3 regions of the Arthrobacter sp. MDT1-49-2 genome follow, and region 2 is predicted to be linked to each of the others. Evidence: riboswitches for the same ligand, from Rfam matches in the RefSeq annotation. Region 2 holds a riboswitch; each other region holds the start of a gene.
The links. Region 2 has a riboswitch for S-adenosylmethionine ahead of AC5RTS_RS07560 (bifunctional o-acetylhomoserine/o-acetylserine sulfhydrylase). Riboswitches for the same ligand answer to the same signal wherever they lie in the genome.
Positions count from the first base shown of each region.

Region 1: it holds a riboswitch for S-adenosylmethionine, as region 2 does, so the genes downstream of both, AC5RTS_RS12615 (cobalamin-independent methionine synthase II family protein) here and AC5RTS_RS07560 (bifunctional o-acetylhomoserine/o-acetylserine sulfhydrylase) in region 2, are expected to answer to the same signal.
Region 3: it holds a riboswitch for S-adenosylmethionine, as region 2 does, so the genes downstream of both, AC5RTS_RS09565 (hypothetical protein) here and AC5RTS_RS07560 (bifunctional o-acetylhomoserine/o-acetylserine sulfhydrylase) in region 2, are expected to answer to the same signal.

Region 1 covers NZ_JBNHFK010000008.1:172,905-179,493, reverse strand. Annotated here, with positions in the region: gene AC5RTS_RS12625 (MsnO8 family LLM class oxidoreductase) at 1-341, opposite strand, end outside; gene AC5RTS_RS12620 (peptide MFS transporter) at 573-2,042, shown strand; SAM riboswitch class IV at 2,157-2,282, shown strand; gene AC5RTS_RS12615 (cobalamin-independent methionine synthase II family protein) at 2,299-3,504, shown strand; gene AC5RTS_RS12610 (hypothetical protein) at 3,549-3,908, opposite strand; gene pgm (phosphoglucomutase (alpha-D-glucose-1,6-bisphosphate-dependent)) at 4,027-5,658, shown strand; gene AC5RTS_RS12600 (aldehyde dehydrogenase family protein) at 5,756-6,589, opposite strand, start outside.
Region 2 covers NZ_JBNHFK010000004.1:161,325-167,913, reverse strand. Annotated here, with positions in the region: gene AC5RTS_RS07575 (glycoside hydrolase family 2 protein) at 1-603, shown strand, start outside; gene AC5RTS_RS07570 (hypothetical protein) at 749-1,696, opposite strand; gene AC5RTS_RS07565 (VOC family protein) at 1,959-2,609, opposite strand; SAM riboswitch class IV at 2,771-2,887, shown strand; gene AC5RTS_RS07560 (bifunctional o-acetylhomoserine/o-acetylserine sulfhydrylase) at 2,967-4,283, shown strand; gene metX (homoserine O-acetyltransferase MetX) at 4,291-5,415, shown strand; gene AC5RTS_RS07550 (SRPBCC family protein) at 5,522-5,938, shown strand; gene AC5RTS_RS07545 (hypothetical protein) at 5,975-6,328, shown strand; gene AC5RTS_RS07540 (SGNH/GDSL hydrolase family protein) at 6,325-6,589, opposite strand, start outside.
Region 3 covers NZ_JBNHFK010000006.1:19,091-25,679, reverse strand. Annotated here, with positions in the region: gene AC5RTS_RS09580 (LLM class flavin-dependent oxidoreductase) at 1-724, shown strand, start outside; gene AC5RTS_RS09575 (RNA polymerase sigma factor) at 944-1,468, shown strand; gene AC5RTS_RS09570 (CU044_5270 family protein) at 1,468-2,565, shown strand; SAM riboswitch class IV at 2,891-3,023, shown strand; gene AC5RTS_RS09565 (hypothetical protein) at 3,039-3,473, shown strand; gene AC5RTS_RS09560 (VOC family protein) at 3,711-4,145, shown strand; gene AC5RTS_RS09555 (hypothetical protein) at 4,138-4,296, opposite strand; gene AC5RTS_RS09550 (CPBP family intramembrane glutamic endopeptidase) at 4,489-5,250, opposite strand; gene AC5RTS_RS09545 (NAD(P)H-hydrate dehydratase) at 5,345-6,226, opposite strand; gene AC5RTS_RS09540 (histidine phosphatase family protein) at 6,207-6,589, opposite strand, start outside.

The DNA of each region.
Region 1 (6,589 bases), on a different contig from region 2:
ACGGAGCGTCCCACCCCCAGGTCTATGCGGCCCGGATGCAGGGCGTTGAGGGTGGCGGCCTGTTCCGCCACCACGAGCGGCTGGTGGTTGGGCAGCATCATCCCGCCGGAGCCGATGCGGATGCTGCGGGTACGGGCGGCAAGGGCGGCCATCAGCACGGCAGGCGCCGAGCCGGCGATGCCCGCGACGGCATGGTGCTCCGCCACCCAGAATCGCTTGAACCCCAGTTTTTCGGCCGTCTCGGCCCGTTCGGCCACCGCCTGCAGGGCATGGGCCTCGGAATTGCCCTCCCGGGAGTTGGCCCGGTCCAGGATGGAGACGGGGATATTCAGACTGGCCATACCGGTGCCAACTCCGTGCCGGTCCGTGGAATTCCGGTACGCCTCTAGGCAAATCAGTGCCCGGACACCAAATCCGAGCGTAACGGGGGCAGCCAAGCACGTAATCTCGCCAAAATCGAGCCGCAGATGGGTGACCTTTGGCACACCTTGAAATGAATCCTTCCCGGTCGGGGGCGGATTAGTCCGGATTGAGGGGGAGCTCACTGGCCCGGGGAGTGGCACGATTAACTGGTGAGCCATACCCCCAGTAACCCAGGCGTCCAAGAAGCGCGTAAAACCTTCTTCGGCCATCCCCGGATGTTGGCCAATCTCTTCAGTGTCGAGCTGTGGGAACGATTCTCGTTCTACGGCATGCAGGGCATCCTGCTGTACTACATGTACTACTCGGTCACTGACGGCGGCCTCGGCATCGACATTGCCGTTGCCACCTCGCTGGTCGGCGCCTACGGCGGCGGTGTCTACCTCTCCACCATTCTTGCTGCGTGGCTGGCCGACCGCGTTCTCGGATCCGAGCGCGTGCTCTTCTACTCCGCCGCCGTGGTGATGCTCGGCCACATTGCCCTGGCCGTCCTGCCGGGCACGCCCGGGCTGGCAGCGGGCCTGATCATGATTGCCCTCGGTTCCGGCGGCGTCAAAGCCAACGCCACCTCCCTGGTCGGCACCCTGTACGCGGAGAAGGATGAACGGCGTGACGCCGGGTTCTCCATCTTCTACATGGGCATCAACCTGGGTGCCCTGGTGGGCCCCCTCCTGACCGGTCTTGCCCAGGTGGAGCTCGGCTTCCACTACGGCTTCGGCCTCGCCGCCGTCGGCATGGCCATCGGTCTGGTCCAGTACGGAATGACCCGCAAGTACCTGCCCGAGACCGCCCACGAAGTGGCCAATCCGCTGCCCCGGCAGCAGTACCTCAAGGTTGGCATCTACGCGGCGGCCGCCGTCGTCGTGATTGTCCTGGCCGTGGTGTTCGGCGTCCTGAGCGCCGGCAACCTGGCCGTGGTGATGGCCATCGTGGCCATCCTCGCCGCCGTCTCCTACTTCGTCATCATCCTGGGCAGCAAGAAGGTCAACAGGCTTGAACGCCGCCGGGTCTACTCCTTTATGCCGCTGTTCATTGCCAGCGCGGCATTCTGGGCCCTGTTCCAGCAGCAGTTCACCGTAGTGGCCATCTACGCCGATACCTCGCTGGACCGCACCATCCTCGGCTGGACCATGCCCCCGAGCTGGGTACAGTCCATCAACCCGGTCTTCATCATCATCTTCGCGGCGGTTTTCGCCGCGGTGTGGACCAAAATGGGTGACAAGCAGCCGTCCTCCCCGCTGAAGTTCGCGCTCGGCCTGGCGGTCATGGGCCTGGCGTTCCTGGCCTTCATCCCGTTCTCCGGCGGCGGCGCCAACAGCACCCCGCTGATGGCCCTGGTGGGCATCCTGCTGCTGTTCACCTTCGCGGAGCTGTTCATCTCCCCGATCGGCCTGTCTGTGGCCACCAAACTGGCACCGGAGGTTTTCCGGACCCAGATGGTGGCACTGTTCTTCCTCTCGGTTTCGCTGGGCACCACCCTGGCGGGCTGGCTGGCGCAGTTCTACAGCACGGACACGGAAGTCAGCTACTTCATGTTCAGCGGCATCACCGCCATTGTGCTGGGCATCGCCCTGGCTGCGGGCACCCCGGCCATCAAGAAACTCATGGGCGGCGTGCGCTAAGGGCACCCCCTCGCATAAAGGACGGCGGCTCCCGGATTATCCCGGGGCCGCCGTCCTTTTTCGGTCCGTCATGTTCTTGGCCCGTGCCCCACCCCGTGGTTAGGATGGCACCAGCTTCAGGAGACACGGCCGCCAAGCTCCGACTTGGCCGTGCACCAACCCCATGCTTCACGGGTGGTTCGGATGACGAAGCGGCCCGCTCCGCCTTTTTCAGGCATCCGGTGCGGGCAAGAGCACGAATTCCCAGAGGATTCCCATGCGTAAAAGCACTGACCGTATTCTGACCACCCATGCCGGTTCCCTCCCGCGCACTCCCGAACTGCTGGCCGCCAACGCCGCGCGGGAGGCAAACCCCGCCGACACGGCCGGCTATGCCGAACTCCTGCAGGCCGCCGTCGCGGACCTGGTGCGCCGCCAGCAGCAGGCGGGCATCGACATCCCCAACGACGGCGAGTACGGGCACGCCATGTCCTCAGCAGTGGATTACGGCGCCTGGTGGTCCTATTCGTTCGCCCGGCTCAGCGGCCTGAGCGTGGCGGAGACCGGCATCTGGGAGATGGAGCCGGTCCGTTCGGAGCCGGGCAAGGTGGTCCTGACCAGCTTCGGCGACCGCCGCGACCGCCAGCGTTTCTCCGCGGCCTATACCGATCCCTCCTCCGGCATCACCACCGGCAAACAGAAGGTCTTCCCGAAAGTCACGGGTCCGGTGAAGTACACCGGGCACGACGCCGTGGCGGGGGACATTGCCAACCTCAAGGCCGGCCTCGCGGCGGCGGACCTGACGGAAGGCTTCCTGGCCTCGCTTTCCCCCGGCTCCTGTTCCCGGATTGCCAACGAGTACTACGCCACGGAGGAGGAGTTCATCTACGCGTGCGCGGACGCCATGCGGGAAGAGTACAAGGCGATTATCGACGCCGGGCTGATTGTCCAGATTGACGATCCGTCCATTGCCGAGAACTGGGACCAGATCAACCCGGAACCGTCGGTTCAGGACTATCTGCGCTTCACGCAAATCCGCGTGGAGGCGCTGAACTATGCGCTCCGCGGCCTGCCGGAGGACCGGATCCGCTTCCACCTGTGCTGGGGCTCCTGGCACGGTCCGCACACCACGGACATTGAGTTCCGCCACCTGGTGGACACGCTGCTGAGCATCAATGCCGGCGGGTACAGCTTCGAGGCGGGCAATGTCCGCCATGAGCACGAATGGCGGGTCTGGGAGGACACCAAACTGCCGGAGGGCAAGGTGATCATTCCCGGCGTCGTTTCCCATGCCACCAACCTGGTGGAACATCCGGAGCTGGTGGCGGACCGGATTGAACGCTTTGCCCGGCTGGTGGGGCGGGAGAACGTCATCGCCTCCACGGACTGCGGCCTGGGCGGGCGGGTGCATCCGCAGATTGCCCAGGCCAAGCTCGAAGCACTGGGCGAAGGTGCGCTGCTGGCCAGCGCCCGCCTCTGGTAAGCCGAACCCGTCAGGTTGTCCGTGCGGCCGGCACGCATCGCGCGTCAGCGGTCCAAGCCAGCGCTCACCAATATCAGCATCCCGGCGGCGGCGGACAGGAGGCCCAGCGCGGCGACGGTGGTGAACACCGTCCCGCCCTCCTGCCGCCGGCCGCGGGCCAGCAGGACGCCGGCGGCCGTCCAGGCCGCCGCGAAGGTGAGGACCGGCAGGATGCCGCCGGTAAACCCTGCCGCATGCGAGGCCCATCCCGGCAGGGCGAATGCGGCGCGCTGGGTCCAGAAGAACCAGAAAACCGGTGCGGCACAGAAATACGCCATGTTCAGCAACACCACGGCCGCGACGGTGCTGCGGCGCAGGGCACGGGGACGGACGCGTCCGGAGGCTGCGCTGCCCTGCACTGCCATGCCTGCCCCCTCCCTGCCGGTCCTGCTGCTGCGTGGACTGAGCATACGGGGTCGGCGGCGCATAGACGCGTAGCGGTCCGTCTGCCGTCCCCGGTGTTTCTTTGGCATGCTTAGGGGTATGTCTAATCGTGCAGGCAACCGTGCCGAACCTTCCGACCTTGTAGACCTCACCGCGCTGTTGGACGCCTATTACGACGTCGCACCGGATCCTTCGAACATTGCCCAGCGGGTGGCGTTCGGTACCTCCGGCCACCGGGGTTCCTCCCTTAACGGCGCCTTTAACGAACGGCACATTGCCGCCATCACGCAGGCGATCGTGGAGTACCGCACCTCGGCCGGCATCACCGGGCCGCTGTTCATGGGCAAGGACACCCACGCCCTTTCCGAGCCGGCACAGAACACCGCCCTGGAAGTGCTCGCCGCCAACGGCGTGAACGTGCTCATCGATGCGCGCAACGGGTTCACGCCCACTCCGGCCGTCAGCCACGCCATCCTGAAGTACAACGCTTCCCGGACCGACCAGGCCGACGGCATTGTGGTCACTCCGTCCCACAATCCGCCCGCAGACGGCGGGTTCAAGTACAACCCGCCCACCGGCGGTCCCGCGGGATCGGACATCACCAACTGGGTGGCGGACCGGGCCAACGAGCTGCTTGAGGCCAATCTGGACGGTGTGAAGCGCATTCCGCTGGGCGAAGCCCGTCTGGCCGATTCGGTCGGGACGTACGACTTCCTGCAGAACTACGTGCAGGACCTCCCCTCGGTGCTGAACCTGGATGCCATCCGCAGTGCCGGCCTGCATATCGGCGCCGACCCGCTGGGCGGAGCGTCGGTGGATTATTGGGGCGCCATTGCCGAAGCGCATCAGCTGAACCTGACAGTGGTCAATCCCAACGTGGATCCGCAGTGGGCGTTTATGACCCTGGACTGGGACGAGAAAATCCGGATGGACTGCTCCTCCCCCTATGCGATGGCCTCCCTGATTGCCCGCGCAGACCAGTACGACATTGCCACCGGCAACGACGCCGACGCGGACCGGCACGGCATTGTCACCCCTGACGGCGGGCTGATGAATCCCAACCATTACCTCGCCACGGCGATCGATTACCTGTACCGCAACCGGTCCGGTTGGAGCAGCGATGCCATGGTGGGCAAAACCCTGGTCTCCTCCTCCATGATCGACCGGGTGACGGCTGATCTGGGCCGGGTCCTGATGGAGGTGCCGGTGGGCTTCAAGTGGTTTGTGCCCGGCCTGCTTTCCGGCGAGACGGCCTTCGGCGGCGAGGAATCCGCCGGCGCTTCCTTCCTGCGCCTGGACGGCAGCCCCTGGAGCACCGACAAGGACGGCATCCTGCTGGCCCTGCTGGCCTCGGAGATGACGGCCGTCACCGGCAAGACACCGTCCCAGCGGTACCGCGAACTGACGAACACATTCGGGGATCCCGAGTACGCACGGGTGGATGCCCCTGCCACACGGGAGCAGAAGGCGGCGCTGGCCAAGCTCTCGCCGTCGGACGTCACCGCCACCACGCTGGCCGGCGAGGAGATCACCGCCCGGCTGACCGAGGCTCCCGGCAACGGAGCGCCCATCGGCGGGCTGAAGGTAACCACGGAGAACGCCTGGTTTGCCGCCCGCCCGTCCGGTACCGAAGATGTCTACAAGATCTACGCCGAGTCCTTCAAGGGCGAGGAACACCTGCATCAGGTGCAGGCCGAAGCCAAGGCCATTGTGGACGGCGTGATTTCCTAGCCGCTCGATGCGCCTGCGGGCAAACACAGGGAAGGGGTGCACCCGCGGGTGCGCCCCTTCCCTCTGTTTAACGCCTGTTCCGCGTTCCCCGGCCGGCCTAGAGCAGCCGGCGAAGGATCCGTTTCTTCAGCCCGGTGTAGGGCGGGTAGGCGAACCTGAGCGTGTCCAGCAGGGTGCCCTTGGTGAACACCGGGCGCAGCTGGCTGAAGGTGTCGAAGGAGTACTTGCCGTGGTAGGCGCCGGTACCGCTGGCCCCGGCGCCGCCGAAGGGCAGCCCGGGTACGGCCAGCTGCACGGTGCTGGCATTGTGGTTGATGCTGCCCGCCCGCACACCGTCCTCGAACTCGGTGCGAGCGGCCGCCGAACCGGTGTACAGGTAGGCGGAGAGCGGCACCGGCCGGGCATTGATGAATTCCATGGCTTCAGCCAGGTTCTTCACCGTCAGCACCGGCAGGATAGGCCCGAAGATTTCCTCCTGCATCACGGGCGACTCCGGATCCACGTCCGTGAGGATAGTGGGTTCCAGGTACCGGGTGTCCCGGTCGCTCCGGCCGCCCGCCAGCACAGTGCCGCTGTCCAGGAGGCCAACCAGCCGTTCCCAGTGCTGTTCATTGACGATCCGGCCGTAGTCGCGGCTCTTGGCCGGATCCTTGCCGAACAGTTCGGCAACCGCCTTCACCAGGTGCTTCTTCAGCATCGGCGCGGCTTCTTCCGTTACCAGCACATAGTCCGGTGCCACGCAGGTCTGTCCGGCGTTGAGGAACTTGCCGAAGACCAGTCTCCTGGCGACACCGGCCCAGTTCCCGTCCAGCACCACGGCCGGGGACTTGCCGCCCAGCTCCAGGGTGACCGGTGTCAGGTGCTCGGCCGCGGCCTGCAGGACGATGCGCCCCACACGCTCCCCGCCGGTAAAGAAGATCGAATCCCAGCG
Region 2 (6,589 bases):
GCCTATTTGGCCTTCGGCCGTGACGACGAAGCCGGCCGGGAAGAATTCCTGGCGGAGATGCGCGAAACCGTCGAGCTGCTCCGCAACACTGTCAGCCTGGCCGTCTGGGTCCCGTTCAACGAAGCCTGGGGCCAGTTCGACGCGAACGCGGTCACGGCGGAGCTGCGTGGGCTGGATCCCACCCGCAGCATCGACCATGCCAGCGGCTGGCATGACCAGGGCGGCGGCGACCTGAAAAGCGTGCACGTCTACTTTCTTCCGTTCCGGCTGCGGAAGAGCTGGCTCCGCGGGGAACGCGCCGTCGTCCTGTCCGAGTACGGCGGCTACAGCCTGCGCATCCCCGGACACACGTTCAATGCCAAGGAATTCGGGTACCGGAGCTATAAGACCCGGCAGGCACTGCAGCGTGCCTACCGCCGGCTGCATACCCGGCAGATCGAACCGGCCGTGGCGCGCGGCCTCGCGGCGACCGTCTATACCCAGCTCACCGACGTCGAGGACGAGGTCAATGGGCTGCTCACCTATGACCGGGCGGTGCTGAAGATCGACGCCGGGGTGCTGCGGGAGGTCAACGCCCGGCTGATCCGCGCTGCCGGGGGATAAGCGACCGGTTTTCCGCTGCGCACCGGGAGAATCGACCGGTTTGCCGCTGCGCACTGGGAGAATCGACCGGTTTGCACTTCTTCGACCGGTTAGGAGGGGCCGAAAACGCGTAAACCGGTCGAAGAACTCTGAACCGGACGCAGAATCAGCGGCGCCGGTTTCTGGGGACCCCCGCGCGGACGAGCCTTTGGACCAAACCGTCAGGATTCTGGGGTGAGCCGGTGAGGTCGGCCCAGGACCAGCGGACAAAACCCACGCCGGTTGCCCGGATCGCGTCCTCACGACGTTTTTCCCGGGTGAGTGTTTCCCACGTCGGGGCCGTGCCTGCAACGGACCCCGCGGCGCCCCGGCCATATTTCACCGCGCCGTCAAATTCCCCCACAATCCCCGGCTCATGCCAATAGAAATCCGTACGGCCAAGGAAGCGTCCACCGGCAGAATGGAAGTCCTGCTGAAGCTCCGGGGCAGTAAATCCATAGTGGTGAAGCACAGCGCGTGACAGGGATTCGCCCGGGGACTCCGCGCGTGCGTCAGCAAAATCAATAACCCGTACCGCCCTCCGGTGCTTGGCCCGGTCAGGCAGCCCCTCCGCAACGGCGTATAGATTCTCCTTGCTGAGGGGTGCCAATCCTCTGGCCGGGTCCGGGCGCAGTACATGGTCCATGGCAGGGACGGCTTGCCGGAAGGGAAGATAGGCAGCCATATCGATAACCGTCTGGGCCCGTGAGGTGAGGGCGATTCCGTCCCACTGAGCCACGGAGTCCAAGAGCTTCCGCTCGGTCCATCTCAGGTCACCGCGGCGCCGCCCGCCCGTGGCGGAAGAGCTGAGCAGAAGTATCTCCGCGGGCACGCCGATGACGGGAATGCCCCACATCACGGCCGCAGATTGCTGCACGAGCACCCGGGACCCGCTCCCCGTTTCTACGGCCGCGGTGATACGCAGCCGGTCCCGCTCCCATCGCGGCAGCGTGTTCCATTCAGCAGCGGAAACATACACGCCGCGCCGAACCCGTACCAGTTCCCCTGCGGCACAGCGCCGTGCCAGCGGTTTACCCGGGTCGGAGGCGCCGTCGGCAGCGAAAAACAATGCCATGCGCCACAGGCCTACGGCAGCAGCAGGCCACCCGTCAGCGTGGCGCAACCGGATGTGGACAACGGACGCTGGCGCAGGGTGGACAACGGTCGCCGGCGCGGGGTGGACAACGGTCGCCGGCGCAGGGTGGACAACTGTCGCTGGCGTGGGAATTCGACCGGTTAGCGGCGTTCCGGCCGGTTCTAACCGGTAGAAAAATCCCGAACCGGTCGAAAAAACCCCAACCGGCAGCAAAAACCCAAACCGGTCAAAAACCCCGGAGCTAGATCTCCACCGGACCGTTGGCGGTGTCGAAGGTGACGGACATGATGCCCGGTGTCCCGGCGGGAGCGATCCAGGTGACGTCGACGCCGTCCAGCGGTGCCTCCACCGGGTGGCCCAGCCAGTCAGTGACCCGTGCAGCCGAACCGGCGATGGTCAGCGACTTCAGCTTTACCGAGCCGGGCATCCCGGGCAGGGCGTTGGAGGGGTGCAGGGCCTCGCTGCCGTCATCCCAGCGCAGCAGGTAGGGCACCTGCGGGTCGGCAATCAGCCCGTTGATGCCGATCTGGCGCCAGGTCAGTTCCTGGCCATCGGGGAACTTGCGGTTGCCCGGCACAGAGGGACGGCCAAGGCGTTCTTCGAACGGCGAGAGGTCATCGACCGCTACGCACCAGCCCATCCAGCCGCCGCCGCATTCGGAGCGCTGGCGGACGGCCTGGCCGAAGGGAGCCTTGTCCGAGGCAGGGTGGTTGAGCACCTCGACAACTTCCACATACTGGTTGTTTGCCAGGGGCAGGATCATATTGCGGGTACCGAATCGGGGGTGGACACCACCCTTTACGAAGTCGGCTCCGAGAGCAGCAGCGATTCTCTCGGTGGTGGCCAAAAGACCGTCGGATTCACAGGCATAAGAAACATGGTCCAAGCGCATGCGGCTCATTGTGGCACGTTGTGATGCCCGTCTCGACTAAGGGAAGCCTAAGAAGGAAATCCGTTGCCTGAGGACACGAAATCCACATCCACGGCCCGCGGGTTTTTCACGAAAAGTCACGAAGGTTGCGCATCTTGCGGGGATCAGTTTTTATGGGTGCAGGTCATGAGTGCCAGCAGATAGCCCCGGCTTGCTGGCCGGCAACCCTCCAACCGCGGTGGGGTGCCCCGGGTGAAGACCTGGCCGTACGCCAAACGGGCGTCCGGCAAGCGCGGGTCCCACAAACCCCACCGGACATCCGGCGTACCCGGATGTTCCCGCGGAGGCAGTGTGCGGCCCCTGGCATGAGGGAGCATCATGAGTGCAGATTGGTCATTTGAAACCCGTCAGATCCACGTAGGACAGGAGCCCGACGCCGTTACCGGCGCCCGCGCCCTGCCCATCTTCCAGACATCGTCCTTTGTTTTTCCCAGCGCGGAGGCAGCCGCAAACCGGTTTGCCCTGGCCGAACTGGAACCCATCTACACCCGGATCGGCAACCCCACGCAGGAAGCCGTGGAGAACCGGATCGCTTCCCTGGAGGGCGGCGTCGGCGCACTCCTGCTGGCCTCGGGACAGGCCGCCGAAACCTTCGCACTGCTCAACGTGGCGCAGGCCGGCGACCACATTGTGGCCAGCCCGAGCCTGTACGGCGGAACGTACAACCTGTTGAAGCACACGCTGAAGAAGTTCGGCATCGACACCACCTTCGTGCAGGACCCGGATGACCTGGAGCAGTGGCGCGCCGCGGTCCAGCCCAACACCAAGGCCTTCTTCGGCGAAGTGGTCTCCAACCCCCGCCAGGACGTGCTGGATCTGGAAGGGATCAGCGCCGTCGCCCACGACGCCGGCGTTCCCCTGATCGTGGACAACACGCTCTCGACGCCGTACCTGATCCGGCCGATTGAGTGGGGCGCGGACATTGTGGTGCATTCGGCCACCAAGTACCTTGGCGGACACGGCACCTCCATTGCCGGGGTGATCGTGGACTCGGGCAACTTCGACTTCGCCGCGGACCCGGAGAAGTTCCCCGGCTTCAACACCCCCGATGAGAGCTACAACGGCCTGGTCTACGCCCGCGACCTGGGCGTCGGAAGCCCGCTGGGTGCCAATCTGGCCTACATCCTGAAGGCACGGGTGCAACTGCTGCGCGACCTCGGCTCGGCAGTCTCCCCGTTCAACGCATTCCTCATCGCCCAGGGCCTGGAAACCCTGAGCCTGCGGGTGGAGCGGCACGTAGCCAACGCCGTCGAGGTCGCCACCTGGCTCGAAGCGCACGACGACGTCCTTTCCGTTGCGTACGCCGGCCTGGAGTCGAGCCCGTGGTTCGAACGCGGACGCAAGTACGGCCCGCGCGGAACCGGGGCCATTGTGTCCTTCGAAATCGCCGGGGGAGTGGAAGCGGGCAAGCGCTTCGTGGACGGGCTGGAGCTGCATTCCCATGTGGCCAACGTGGGCGATGTTCGCTCGCTGGTGATCCATCCGGCCTCCACCACGCACAGCCAGCTCGGTGCCGAAGCGCAGCTCGCCGCCGGTGTCAGCCCCGGGCTTGTGCGCCTGTCCGTGGGCATTGAGCACATTGCCGACATCCTCGCGGATCTCGAGGCCGGCTTCCGGGCCGCCAAGGGCGCGTAGCCGCATCGTGACTATCCGGCACTCTGCACCGCAGCACCCCGCCACCGCCGTGGACGGGGTGCTGCGGTTCGCCTCCATCGGCGGACTGAAACTGGAAACCGGCGGCTACCTGCCCGACGTCGTCCTCGGTTATGAGACGTGGGGTGAGCTGAACGCGGACGCGAGCAACGCCGTGTTCGTGGCCCATGCCCTCACCGGAAGCACCCATGTGGCCCGCGGGCACACGGAGGAGCCCGGCTGGTGGGATGAACTGGTAGGGCCGGGGCGGACCGTGGATACGAACCGCTTCTTTGTGGTGGCGGCGAACATGATCGGCGGCTGCTACGGTTCCACCGGCCCGTCCTCACTGGACCCGCAGGGCCTGCCCTGGGGTTCGCGGTTCCCGCTGGTCACCATCCGCGACGCCGTGCGCGCCGAGGCACGGCTGGCCGACCACCTGGGCATCCCCGCCTGGCACGCCGTGCTGGGCGGTTCCCTGGGCGGGGCGCGGGCCCTGGAATGGGCAGCCACCGAACCGGACCGGGTGCAGCGGTGCGCCGTGATTGCGGCGACCCCGGCCAGCACTGCCGAGCAGATTGCCTTTGCCCAGGCCCAGGTTGCAGCCATCCGGCTGGATCCGGACTTCAGCGGGGGTGACTACTACAACGGCACCCCGCCGCTGGCCGGTCTGGGCCTGGCCCGGCGGATAGCCCACATCACCTACCGGTCCGAACCGGAGCTGGAATACCGGTTCGGTCGCAGCCCGCAGGAGCACGAGGATCCCTTCGGGGCGGTCCTGCCCGCGGAACGGGGCCGATACGCCGTCGAAAGCTACCTCGACCACCAGGCCGACAAGCTGGTGGGCCGTTTCGATGCCAACACCTACCTGGTCCTGACCGAGGCCCTGATGGGGCACGACGTCGCCCGCGGACGCGGGTCGCTGCGCCAGGCACTGGCGCGGACAACGGCCGAGTTCTTTGTGGCTGCGGTGGAGTCGGACCGCCTCTACTTTCCGCAGCAGTCCGCGGACCTCGCGGCGGCACTGCCGCGGGGGACACAGGTGCATCTGATCCGTGCGCCGATCGGGCACGACGGTTTCCTGACCAGCGTGCGCGAGATCGCCGGCCCGCTGCGGGCAGCGTTCTTCGCCTAGCGGAAACGAAGGTAGGTGCGGGACCGCCCGCGGCAATCCCAGCCGCGGGCGCACGTCACCGGAACTCCTCTTGCCAACCGGCCCCGCCCGGGCGAAAACTCTTCCCATGACAGACCGCATTCACCTATCCGGACGTGCCCGGTGTTCGCCGCAGGAACTCTGGCACACGCTCGTGGATAACCGTGCCGCCTGGTGGCCGGACATGGATTTCGCACCCCATCCCGGCGCCCCGCTTCACGAGCGCTGGATGGAGGACGGCGTGGAACACGTTGCCCGCGGGACCGTCCTGGCCGTGGCCCCGGAGAAGCTGCTCTCCTTCCGCTGGACGGCCCCCGACTGGGAAGCGCACACCGTAGTGAGCTTTGAACTGATGCCGGCCGACGACGACGGCGGGCTGGCGACGGACATCGCCGTCACCGAAAGCGGGTTCTCCGGGCTGAGATCCGGGCCCGAACTGTCCGAGGCACACCGTGAAGGCTGGGCGTTCCATCTGGCGAACCTGATAGAGCAGGCGGAGAAGTAAACGTGAATCAGGCGCGGGCGGGTTAGCCTTGGCGCCATGAGTGAAACAGCGGATGCGCCCAACCGCGGCCCGAGCCGGGCAGTGCGGATCCTTAGGGCATTGGTGGTTCCGCTGGCGGCCGGTGTGCTGGTGGTGGCCGGAGCCGTGCTGGCGGCGACCGGCACCACGGAGTCCTTCGGCTGGTTCTCCTACGCTCCGCTGCAGGAAGGCACGCTGGAGCCGGCCCCCGGACCGGGGAGCCTGCTGATGCTCACCGGCAAAATGCAGCTGGGCTACCTGCTGGTGATTGCGGGCCTGCTGGCCGCCGCATTCTGGGGCGGGTTCCGGCTGGGCCGGCGGGGCGGGCACCGCCGCGGCATTCGGCGGCCGGACCCGGCGCCGCGGGGTTAATCCTCCGTGTGGGAGCCCAAAGGCATGGGGGCACCGAACATGGGCCCGGCTTCCGGCCGCTTGGCTGAAATGCCGTCACCGGAAGACTTATGCCGTACCCGGCGGACCACCCACGGGAACAGGAACTCGCGGGCCCAGACCAGGTCCTCGGACCGGGCCGTTCGCCAGTTCTTGGGCGGCAGCGGTTTGTTCTCCAGCGGCTGCAGCGAATGCGGCACGTTGAGTGTATCCAGCACCATGGCGGCAACGGTGTGATGTCCC
Region 3 (6,589 bases), on a different contig from region 2:
CATCAGCGGCGGCCGGTTGCAGCTGGGCATCAGCCGGGGATCCCCCGAGCCTGCGCTGCGCGGATATGAATCCTTCGGCTACGTGCCGGGCCCCGACTCCTCGGATGCCGACATGGCACGGCAGCACACTGAAGTGTTCCGGGCTGCGATTGCCGGCGCCGGAGTGGCGCAGTCCGATCCGGCCATGACGGGCACCTCCGCCCCCATGGCCATCGACCCCCTCTCCCCCGGGCTGCCCGAGCGGATCTGGTGGGGTTCGGGCACGCGGGCCACGGCGAAGTGGACCGGCGAACAGGGCATGAACCTGATGAGCTCCACCCTGCTGACCGAAGACACCGGCGTGCCGTTCGACCAGCTGCAGGCCGAGCAGATCGAGGTGTACCGCAAGGCCTGGGCCGACGCCGGACATCAGGGCACGCCGCGGGTCTCCGTGAGCCGCAGCGTCATTCCGCTGGTGACCGGGGAGGACCGGCATTACTTCGGTCTGCGCGCGCAGGCCGAAGGACGTGACCAGGTGGGCCACCTCGACGGCGGCCTGGCCCGGTTCGGCAAGAGCTACATCGGCGAACCCGATGTCATTGCGGCCGACCTGGCCGCCGACGCCGCCGTGCAGGCCGCAGACACCGTCCTGATCACCGTGCCCAACCAGCTCGGCGTGGACTACAACGCACACCTGCTCGAAAGCATCGTCAAGCTCGTGGCTCCGGACGCCGGCTGGCGGTAAGTTCCCCTCCTCCTCCCGCTTGGCCATGGCACCTACGGGGCCTGGATCCGGCGGCAACGATATTCCCCGCTTGCAGAGCTCGCGGGGAATACTAAAAAGCCGCCTCCTCCAGGCCCCTTCGTTTGTCCAGGCACCTTCTGTTTTGTACGGAATTCGTACGGAACGGGGTTTTTCGGAGACCGCCGTTACACTTTGGGAGCTGCCGGACATTAACAGGGCATGAGCTTAGAAACCATCCGGAAGGAACAGCGGGACGTGGACAGGGAGAAACGTTTCCTGGCTGCCCACGCCGCCGGTCACGACCGTGTCTACCGCTACTTCCGACGTCGAACCGAAAACGCGGCCACCGCTGAGGACCTGTGCGCTGAAGTCTTCCGGATTGCCTGGGAAAAGACCGGGCAGGCGGAGAGCCTTTCGGTCATGGTGCTGTTCGGGATCGCAAAAAACGTCCTCCGCAACCATGACCGGTCCGCCTCCCGGTCCGTGAACCTCCTCGGAGCCCTGCAGCTTGGACGGGACCAGGCCGGCGACACCGGCGAATCCCGCGTCCGCGAGGCATTGGCCCGGCTTGGACCCGATGAACGCGAGGTCCTGCTGCTGACCTACTGGGATGGTTTCAGCTCGAGCGAGGTCTCTGACCTCCTGGACACCAGCGCCACGGCCGTCAGGATGCGCCTGCACCGGGCACGCAAGGCACTGGGCCGTCTGTTGGATTCGGATTCACTTTCTGAGGGAGCGCAATGATGAGCAAAAACAACCTGCCGAACGGCATCGGGCAGCGGCTTGCGTCCGCGGATCCGGCCCGCTCCGTTCGAGAATCCGAGCTGGCCCGCAGCCGGGCGAGATCCCTGGCCGTGATGGATGCACCGTCCGCGGCAGAGAACACTTCGCCCGCCCGCCTGCACGCCGTACCTCCGCTGAACACCCACCGCGCTGTGCCTTCAGCGCCCCGCGCCCGACGTCGGATACTCCTCGCGTCCGCCGCCGCAGCACTGCTGGTGGGAGGCATAGTGGTGGCCGACGTCGTCCGTCCAAGAGGTCCCGGCGCCACCGCCGAAGCCGCCCAAGTCCTGAACGCCGCGGCCGACGCCACCATCCGCACCTCCGACCCGGTGGTGGGGCCGGGACAGTACCTGTTGACCGATACAACAACCCTTTTTGACACCGGGGTCGAGGAAGCAGACGGCAGCTCGCTTTCCTGGCAGGCAACCGTCACAGACCGGCTCTACATTCCGGCGGATCAGAACGGAGAATGGATCTGGGACCGCGGGGCACTCGTTCCTTTGGATGCCTCCTCCGACGCCGCCAAAGCGGCAGCCGCCGAATTGGCAGAACTCGGAGAGGACGTGGAAAACCCCGCGGTAGGGATTCAGCGGGCCCCGGGCGGAGCGTTCTATGGGGATCCGCCCGTGACGATTGTCGGGACACCCCTGCAGGAGGCCGGGAATCTGCCCCGGGATCCTCAGGCGCTTCTGGACCTCGTATACGAGCGGGCTGACGGGTCCGGCGGCTCCCGGGACGGTGATGCGTTCATAACCATCGCCGTCAGCCTGCGCAGCGGTGTGGTCCCTGCTGATCTGCGTGCCGCGTTGTATCAGGCAGCTGCGCTCATCCCGGGCGTGATCATCGGGGACACACAGGCAACGGTAGACGGCAAAACGGGCATCGCCATTGGCTACCCCTTCGAGGACATCGAGAGATACGACATCATCATCGATCCCGACTCCGGTCTGGTCATCGGGGAACAGCATGTCCGTCTCCAAGACATGCCGGACGCCCAGGCCGGCACCGTCGTGACCTGGACCTCGGTGAAGACGTCGGTGGTCGACGCCGCGCCGTAGCCCCAACTGCTTCGTCTGGCATCGGGGAGGTCCGGCGCTGAGCTGCGGCGCTTCTCCGGCCGGTCGGGGCATATCGGGGACGGGGGGGTGTAGCGGGTCCGGGCGTTCCGGGTTAGGCGAGGTATGGCACAAAGGTGCCGGACGGGCCGGGTTAGGCGGCTTTAATAACTTTCGCGAGCTCTGCGAGCGGAAGTTTTCGTTGCCGCCGTTCCGGCCCGCCCGGCACCGGACTCCCCGACCGGCACCCACCCGGCACCAGCGGATAAACGTCGGAAAAAGTCACCCCTGTAGAAATGTCGGTGCCCTCAGCTACAGTAGTTTTCAGCTTCACGAGATGTGGCCTTCGCCCGGTTCGCCGGGCATCAAAGCTCCGACTGGCCCCACACCAACCCCATTGTTCGGCGGGTGGTTCGGATGACGAAGCGGCCTGCTCCGACCGGCGCAGGCAAGGACAACCTGCAAAGGAACCCACTGTGAGCATTTCCAGTGTCAGCAACTCCGCTTCCAACAACCCCGACTTCAACAACTCTTCCACCAGCAGCAGCTGCGGCGGCTTCGCGCCCGGCCACAACGTTCATTGGATCCACCGCCGCCGGCTCGAGGCCTGGGAGCAGTGGGCCGACGTCGAGGTCACGGCGGACCCCCAGTTGGACCTCATCCACCTCGTCGTTGACGGGGCGCAGCAGCTGATGTGGTTCCACAACGTCGGCGCCGTGGCCACCGCCCTGGACGCCGCCGTCGACACGCCTCAGTGGTGCCAGCGGTACTCCACGCTGATGGTGCCCGGCGGCTTCGGGTCGGATGCCCGGAGCTCTTTTTTCTACTTGGCCCGGCCGGAGCGGGTGCAGCCGTGCATCGGCTCTCCGGTCCGGGCTCCCGAAAGCGAGCGGATCGATGACCAGCCCTGACTTCCGGCCGACGCCGCTCAGCCGCGCGTAGCAGCCGGCCCCGCCGTCGGAAAACCCACGGCCGGGGAATCGAGTCTGCAAAACTTACCGCTCCGCCAATCGAGTCTGCAGTTTTTACCATTTTTCGCTCTGGAAACGGTAAAAACTGCAGACTCGATCCCGGGGGGGTTCGATTGCGGACTGAAGCTGACCGCGTTCCGATGACGGCCCCGGCGTTCGCGTTCTAGGCTCAGAGCCATGACGAACATACAGATCTGCGTTGACTGCACCGATGCACACCGTCAGGCGGATTGGTGGGCCGAGACCCTGGGCTGGACGCTGGAGCCCACCGACCAGGACTTCATCTCATCCATGCTGGAACAGGGCTTCGCGAAACCGGAGGACGTTATCGAGCACAACGGCGTCCGGGTCTGGCGGGACGGCGCCGCCATTTGTCCTGCTGACGAACTGGGCCGGGAGGACCGGTTGCGCATCCTATTTCAGCCGGTGCCTGAGCCCAAGACCGTCAAGGACCGCATCCACCTGGATGTCCGGCTCCAGGGTCAGGATAAGGACGGCGCCCGGGCCGCCTTGGAGGCGCGCGGCGCGTCCTTCCTGAACGAGGCAAGCCAGGGACCGCACTCCTGGTACGTCATGGCGGATCCGGAGGGCAACGAGTTCTGTATCAGCTGACCGGGCCCGTTTCCCCGCGCAACTGGGCAATCCGCAGCCGAAGGAAGATGATCACCAGCACCAAGGCCCACACCGCCAGGACTGCCACTGCGGCAACCACCAAAAAATACAAAATCACGAACACCACACCGATTCCAGAGCCGATTGCCATGGTGGTCCCCCGCTTCTCTGTGCCGGTCCTCGGGACGGGTCCGGGCATGGGGCCGATCCTAGACGATCACCACCCGTAGGTCAGGCTCTGCCACGCCCGGGAGGGCTGCTGCAAAGTGGCGGCGCAGGATCAAGGGCAACAGCGGCTGCAGTGGGCAGCACCGGGTGGGAACTGCTGCAGGAAACGTGGCGGCTACTGCTGCAGCAGTTCCGGCGGAATGGCGTAGATCAGCACCACGCTGAGCAGGTTCTTCGCGGCGTGCACTCCGTAGGACAGCATGAAGTTGTTGCCTGCCCACACGTACAGCCCGACCAGGACTGCCCCGGTGGCCAGATAGGGCATCAGGACCGGCAGGGACAGGGATTCCTTGCCGACAATATGGATGGACGCGAAGAGCAGCACCGACAGGATGCTGCACGCCCAGATGTTCCAGTAGCGGCTGAGTTTGCCGATGAGCAGGTGCCGGAAAATGTACTCCTCCACGAAGGGCGCCAGAATCACCACCAGGGGCACCACCAGCCAGGGCGACATTTCGGTGACCAGCCCCTGCACGGCTTCCTGGTTCACGGCGGTTTCTGCCTGGCCTGCGATGATGACGCCGATCATGGACGCGATGATCGTGAGGATCACGCCGGTCGGGATCAGGGCAGCGGTCAGCACCGGCCGGGTGGCGAGGATTCGAGCTTCGCGGGCAACATAGCGCCGGGCAGCAATCAGGGCCAGCATCCCTGCCACCGCGTAAAAGCCCAGGTTAATGACGTACGCAGCCACCACCGGGTCCGGGATCAGCACTGACAACCCGGGAACGTTGATGGGCACAAAACTAAGCAGCAGCAGGAACAGGACGTAAAAGCCCGCCGCGACACCGTCGCTGCGGGTAAAGCGGTAGGAAAGCCACGGGATCTGCGCCGGCGGCCGTCCTGCCGGACCGGTCCGGTATTCGTTTGCTGTCATCACCTCAGGATAGGAGGCCGGGGCGCCGCCGTGCAGTCCGTAACCCGGGTTTCGGCCCGCACACCGGCGCGGGTCACTCCCGTGCAAGCGGGCGCTAGTTCAGCTCCGCGATCACCGGGGGCAGCGCCTCCAGCAGCTCCCGCGCCAGGAAACTGAGCGGCCCGCGCGACGCCGAGAGCCGGTCCCCCGCCACCGCGTGCAGGTAGGTACCCCAGCAGGCCGCCTGTTCCGGCGTCGCCCCGCGGGCCAGGAAACCGCCCACCGCGCCGGCCAGGACGTCCCCTGAGCCGGAGGTCCCCAGCCCCGGGTTCCCGGCCGGTACCTCCCAGCTGGATCCGTCCGGCGCCGTGATGAGGTTCTGCGCCGTCACCACCGCCGAGTATTGCCGTGCCACCTTCAGCGAGGCGTCAGCCATGTCCAGCGACTCTTCGTCGGTGTCCTCCTCGCCCAGCAGGTGGAGAATCTCGGTCTTGTTCGGGGTCAGCACCAGGCGGTTAGCCAGCGCCTGAGCCACCTCCGGCTGCCCGGGCAGGACCCCGAGGGCATAAGCGTCCAGGACCACCTGGGTCTTTTCCCCCAACAGGGGCACCACGGATATCAACAGGGCCGCTGTCTGGTCGGCGTCCGCGAGGCCCGGGCCAATCACCACCGCGGCCGCGGAGTCCAGATCCGCCGCAAGGACCGCACCGGCAGCGGCCCCGTCGATGTAACCCTCGGATTCAGCGAGTCCCGCGACGCCGGCTTCAGGAACGGCGACGGCGACACTCACGGCAACGGATTCCGCCAGTCCCATGGTCAGCCGGCCGGCTCCGACCCGCAGCGCGGCGAGGCCCGTCAGCATTGCGGCGCCCGGGGTACGGCGCTCCCCGCCGATCACCAGTACGGTGCCGCGTTCCTTCTTCCCGGCGGTGTTGGTGGTGAGCTGCCAGCCGCGGAGCAGGTCCGGGGTGACGAGGTCAGCGCGGGTGGATGTCATGCTCATCTCCTGCATGTTCGGTGACGGGCGCGCCGCTGTCCTGCAGATGGAGCACGCTGTTGAACGTGTGGACCTCCCACGGCCCGGTTCCGGCCGGGCGCACCAGGCGGGTGACGGAGCCGTTGCGGACACTGTTGGCGGCGGCGGTATCCAGCAGTTCCTGCTCGGAGAACCGTTCGCAGATGTAGCGGATCAGCATGATCACCGCGTCGTGGCAGATAACGGCCACCCGCTTGCCGTCCTCTTCCTCATCCAGGTCCCGGAAGACCGAGCGCAGGCGCAGGGCAACGTCGGCCCAGGATTCCCCGCCCGGCGGCCGGTAGACGAATTTCCCCAGCCAGGCCCGGCGTTCGGCCTCCTCCG